2 linked regions of the Oceanispirochaeta sp. M1 genome follow. The protein of the gene in region 2 interacts with the protein of the main gene of each other region in a pairwise test. Links are inferred from orthologs where the notes say so. Each region holds a gene or a part of one and is shown on either strand. Other genes may lie near its edges.

Evidence for each region. Proteins that work in one complex are often made in the same cells at the same time.
Region 1: the proteins of hypB (region 2) and DV872_RS00720 interact in binary tests that used the Escherichia coli proteins (3 or more experiments, as listed by UniProt). The link is inferred for Oceanispirochaeta sp. M1 from one-to-one orthologs.

What each region holds. Positions count from the first base shown.
Region 1 is NZ_QQPQ01000001.1:170,698-173,621, forward strand. Bases 10-2,895 are described here. They hold DV872_RS00720 (peptidylprolyl isomerase), read right to left. Parts: upstream 1,754-2,895; coding sequence 1,265-1,753; downstream 10-1,264. Other genes in these bases: DV872_RS00715 (phosphoenolpyruvate carboxykinase (GTP)), read left to right, coding at 10-1,143; DV872_RS00725 (glycosyltransferase), read left to right, coding at 2,280-2,895. Outside these bases: more of DV872_RS00715, read left to right, coding at 1-9; more of DV872_RS00725, read left to right, coding at 2,896-2,924. UniProt on the Escherichia coli protein: Folding helper with both chaperone and peptidyl-prolyl cis-trans isomerase (PPIase) activities. Chaperone activity prevents aggregation of unfolded or partially folded proteins and promotes their correct folding.
Region 2 is NZ_QQPQ01000012.1:68,797-71,749, forward strand. What follows is about bases 22-2,936. They hold hypB (hydrogenase nickel incorporation protein HypB), read right to left. Parts: upstream 1,858-2,936; coding sequence 1,186-1,857; downstream 22-1,185. Other genes in these bases: DV872_RS10280 (FAD-dependent oxidoreductase), read right to left, coding at 22-1,144; DV872_RS10290 (sulfite exporter TauE/SafE family protein), read right to left, coding at 1,883-2,560; DV872_RS10295 (FAD-dependent oxidoreductase), read right to left, coding at 2,851-2,936. Also shown: more of DV872_RS10280, read right to left, coding at 1-21; more of DV872_RS10295, read right to left, coding at 2,937-2,953. UniProt on the Escherichia coli protein: Involved in the maturation of [NiFe] hydrogenases. Required for nickel insertion into the metal center of the hydrogenase. Exhibits a low intrinsic GTPase activity, which is essential for nickel insertion.

The DNA.
Region 1 (2,924 bases), on a different replicon or contig from region 2:
CTCTGTGAGCACATGTTCCTCATGGCATGTCTGAATAAGGGAAGAAAAACCTACTTTGCAGGTGCTTACCCCTCAGCTTGTGGTAAAACCGCAACTGCCATGATCCCCGGTGAACAGATTGTTGGTGACGACATCGTTTACTTCAAGAAAATTGACGGCGAATTCCGCGGTGTAAACGTTGAGCAGGGTATCTTCGGTATCATCAAAGACGTTAATGCTCAGGACGATCCTGTCATTTTTGAAAATGCTATGAAAAACCAGGAAGTTATTTTCTCAAATATCCTTCAGGGACCCGACAAGATGCCATATTGGCTCGGTCAGGGTGTTGATAACCCCAAATCCGGTAAAAACCACATTGGTGACTGGACTGAAGGTATGAAAGACAGCAAAGGAAACGTAGTTCCCGTTGCTCACCCCAACTCAAGATACACAATGAGACTTGATTACCTTGCCAACTACGACAAAGTCGGATTTGAAGCAAAAGAAGGTGTTAAGGTTGACGGTATCCTCTATGGTGGACGTGACAGTGATACTTCTGTTCCTGTTGAAGAGTCTCCCTCCTGGAAAGATGGTATCCTGCTGAAGGCATGTACCCTCGAATCTGAAACAACTGCTGCTACCCTCGGTGCAGAAGGTGTAAGAGCTTCTTCTCCCATGGCTAACATGGACTTTGTTTCCTACCCCCTTGGTGAGTACACCATGAATAACATCAACTTTGTTAAAGGTATGAAATCCGAGCCCAAAATTTACTCAACAAACTACTTCATGAGAAACCCCGAAGGTAATTTCATGACCAGCAAGCTTGCTAAGAAAGTATGGCTTCACTGGGCAGAAGGTAGAATCCACGGAGAATACGAAGCTCTTGATACTCCTTCAGGAAAAATCCCCCTTTACAATGATGTAAAGGTTCTCTTCAAAGAACTTCTTGACGAAGATTTCAGCGAAGAAGATTACACATACCTGTTTACATTCCGTTGTACAAAACTGATCGAAAAACTGGAAAGAACCAAAAAATTCTTCGCCGGCAAAGACAGCAAAGTACCTGCAGAACTGAACGAGTACTGGGATGCAACAATTGCTAAATATACTACCATTAAAGAAAAATATGGTGATGAAATTAAACCCGGTACCTACAAAGGTTAATTCTCAATTGAATTGATTGATTCCGGCTGTCTCTTTCGGGAGCTGCCGGGATTGTATGTTCCCAAAAAAAACCATCGGATATCCGATGGTTTTTTTATGCTCTTGCAGCGAAAAGTAATCTCTATTCGTGGTGGTGTCCATGTTCTCCATGAACATGACCGTGTTCCAGTTCTTCTGCTGTGGCTACTCTTACATCTGCAACAGCTACTTCAAACTCCAGAGTCATTCCCGCAAGGGGATGATTTCCATTAATAGTGACCTCGTCACCCTCAATCTCATCGATTCTGACAACCATAACATGACCATCTGCACCGTTGGCTTCAAATTCCATACCCACTTCCAGTTCATCCACACCCTGAAAATTCTCTTTGGGCAGTTTCTGGATAAGTTGAGGCATATGTTCACCGTAGGCATCCTTGGGAGGCACAGTTACTTTAAGTTTATCACCGGATTTCTTGTCATTCAGTTCTTTTTCGAGGCCCGGAATCAGAGCTCCTGAACCGTGAAGATAGACGAGGGGGGTTCCTTTCTCGGATGCATCAATTACATCTCCCTTACTGTCACGGAGGGTATAATCTATGGAAACAACACTCTTTTCTGCAATTGTCATAATTTCTCCTGTACGACCGACAAGTTGCGGCCATAGTTATTTCATTAAGTATAAGGAGTAAGGTATTAAAAACCCTGGTGAAAGTCCAATCATTAATGACTCAAGTTTCATCTGTCTGCCGTCTTCACATAAAACGGACACAATCTTCAGCTATTCTCTCTTATTTCTATTTTTAATCAACAACTGTAACTTTTATACTATTGTTAAGTAAAAAAGTAATATTTAAAATATTGGAAGAGGGCTATTGCACTTCCTATTATGTAATAAAGTTTTTATATTCCGGAAGTGAGCCGTCTTTTCTGCAGAGAAGATGGCTCTTTTTATTATAATTTGACTGTGACAGCCCTTTGTTGGAATTTTGATTGGTAAATAGTTAATATTTACTATGGAATACATCAATAAAAAACAGTTTATTATGTATAGTACTGGATATAAAAGATCAGCATGTTTTTTCCAGGAGACCTCAGGGTCCTCGGGACAGTGAATACCGGAGTGAAGTTACTCACTCCGGACGCATAGGAGTAAAATGAATATTGCAATTTTTTCAGATGCCTTCTATCCCCAGATTAACGGAGTGGTGACCTCTATTGTCTCTGTGGCATCTAATATGGCCGAGCGCGGTCATCGGGTTATTATTGTTGCTCCCAGTTATAGACATCTTGAAGAGATCGATATCCCCGGTGTAAAAATTATAAGGGTACCTTCAATTTCGGCCTCATTTTACGAAGACTTTAAATGGACAAATCCATTCAGTTTTACCACATATAAAACTCTCAGGAAAGAGAATATTGACCTGATCCACTTTATGACGCCTATTTTTATCTCCATGCTGGGGATTAAATTTGCCAGGAAAAGAGGTCTTCCTGTTGTGGGAACCTTCCATACATTTATCGCTGATCCCAGTTACTCCGAACATATGTTCAGCGGGCCGGTTAAGGTTTCCGAAGAAGTCATCTGGAAGTATCTTAATCTTTATTATGACTGTGCCGATTATGTGACAGCTCCCACCGAAGAAGCTGTCCGTATTATCTCTGAGAATGGCTGTACAGCCCCTCTTGAAGCGGTATCAAACGGTATTGATTTTAAGCAGTTTGACAACAGCCGCTCTGATGAGTTCAGTAAGAAATACTCTCTGGGGAATCAGGTTGTTCTCTATGTGGGGCGTGTAGCC
Region 2 (2,953 bases):
GAGCTTCTTTATAGTGCCCCTGTGAGGCCAGTTTGATGTAACCCTGGATACCAATATGTGCAGGACACTCAGCCTTACAGGGGCTGCTGCCTTCATCACTGACTACTTTTCTATTGGTCCGGTAATCGGGATTCCATTTATCAGCACCCCATTCACTGTTGTGAATCTTTTCCTGTTTTTTAGGAGCCGGAACAACTTCGGAACAGATTTTCTGTCCGAGGGTCAAAGCATTGGTGGGACAGTTTTCAACACATTCCCCGCAGGCTACACATTTCTCAGTATCAACTTCAGATACATAATTGGAGCGGGTCATATCAGGATTGGACCAATGGCTGGCCAGCCTCATATTAAAACAGCCGCAGCCACAGCAGTTACATATAGCATGTGTTTTACCCGGACCGTCCAGGTTGGGGATGGAGTGCATCAGACCGTTATCTTCAGCTTTCTTAATAACTTCGACAGCTTCTTCTCTGGTTATTTCCTTTGCTCTTCCTGTACGAATATAGTACTCCGCAGCATGACCCATCTGAATACAGATGTCTTCTTTCAAGTGTCCGCATCCCTCTCCCATGGCTTCCCTGGATGTTCGGCATGCACAGTCTGATAGTGAAAAGATGGTATTCTCTTCCAGATATTTTGATACTTCTTCAAATGAGGCAGTTTTGGTGTTGCCATCAATAGCTTTTTCAATAGGAATAACCCGCATGGGGCCTAGTCCAACAGGGAATTTACCGACTCCCATAGGGCCTTTCTTCAGTCCATAGGCATCAAAGGCTCTCGCAATCTGAGGATATTTTTTTACATTCTCCTTATGATTGACCATCATTTCCATGTGTCCGGGAACCCATATTTCAATCCAGTATTTATCAACACCATCAATCTCATTGACAAATGCCATACCGGCGTCAGCAATTTCCCAGAGGAGTTCTGCTGTTTTTTCAACAGATTTACCACAAAGTGGTGCAACTTCTTCGGCGGTCATGGGCTGTCTTAATTCAAGGTGGAGGGCAACTTCGGCCATCTCATCAGTGATTACAGGCTCCATAATCAGATATTCCGGATGATCTGCTTTGATCTCCAGTTTTGATCCTCTTTTTGTTCTGCTGATTTTATTTGCAAGATCCAGTAATAATTCGCTGGCCATTTAATTCCCCTTATATAAAAGTATTTTTAATTCAGAATTCATCAGTTCAGTTTCCAGGCTTTCACTTCAGTTCGAAGCCAGTCTGTCCATTCATCAACTCCCTCTCCTGTCTTCGCAGAAATGGGGATGATCCTGATATTCTTATTCAGTCTGGTGACATATTCAGTGAGTGCATTCATATCAAAATTAAAAAAATCCATAGCATCTATTTTATTTACCAGAAGGACATCAACCATGGAGAACATGATTGGATACTTAAGAGGTTTATCATGTCCTTCGGGTACACTCAGAATCATGGCATTTTTAGATGCTCCGGTGTCATACTCTGCTGTACAGATCAGATTGCCGATATTTTCGAGTATTGCAAAATCAAGGCCGTCAGTACCCAGGCCTTCAATACCCTGTCTTGTCATTAAAGCATCAAGGTGACACATGCCTCCTGAATGGAGCTGAATAACCCTTGTACCGGTTTCTGATACAGTGTCAGCATCCACAGAGGAGTCCAGGTCGGCTTCCATTACACCGATTGACATCTCATTTCTCAGAGCTTCGATAGTTCTGAGTACGGTTGTGGTCTTACCTGAACCGGGAGAAGACATGAGATTCAGAAGGAAAACACCTTTTTCCTTAAGCTCCGCTCTGAGTCTTTCAGCCTCTTTATCATTACTTTCATAAACGCTTTTTTTTATTTCCAGAACCTTGAACTTGTCCATAATTTCTCCTGTTTAAATATTTGAATTAGAGTCCCAGAAAGGACATTGCCAGTCCGCATGAACCGATGATTCCTCCAGCCATTGCATTGCCATATCGTTCAAAAAACGGAAAACGTATAAGTTTTTTAAGACCGTAGGATGATGAGATGACCACTGTGAGCATGACAAGCAGAGTGCTCAGCCCAAATACCAGAACGACCAGCACTGTATGGAATACCGTATCGTTGACAGCTGGATAGATAATCAGAGGTATAAGAGGTTCACAGGGGCCAAAGACAAAGATTAGAAACAGAATCCAGGGTGTTGTTTCTTTCCTGGAACTCTTTTGACTATGGTCATGGTTGTGAGAGAGCAGTCCCGAATGACTGTGCGTCTGGTTGCTTACAGCTTTTCTGATACCCCAGATGCAATAGATAAATCCAAAGGCAGTTAATGACCATGCGGCAATTTCACCACGCACGGTTTCTATGAATTCCAGCTGCGTGAGGATACTGCCAACTGATACAGCGGCTATACCCAGAATCAGACCGGATAATATATGACCCATCCCGCATAGAGCTGTTATAATGACTGTTTTTTTTAGAGACCAGTCTTTTGATTTACTCAAGGCAATAAAGGGGAGGTAATGATCCGGGCCCAGCAGAGTATGTACACATCCGACCATAAAGGTTGAAAATAGCAGTATTAGAAAATTCTGTTCCATTTTTTAATTAGTCCTTAGAATCATTTACTCAGATAAAAAAGTAGATTTAATTTGTAAAATAATTATCTGATAATTGGACTTTAATGGATGTAATAAGAAACGGGCAATAGGTAAAAAAATACCGAATAGTGTAGAATCTAATGATTTACCTTCGTATTTACAACGCGGAGAAATATTGGAAATCATTTAATATTAAGTACAACTGTTTCTAAGTTGTTATTTTTATATTCTTGAGCCTGCTTTGATAGGAATATGTGTAAACATTAAGCTAAATCAAAAAAAATAAAATATCAGAAATATCTATGAATAAAAGCAGATGTAAACTCCGTTATTTTATCAAGGCTGGAACAGCAGCTTAATGCTCCTCCAAGATAGATCCCTTTTTCGCCCTGT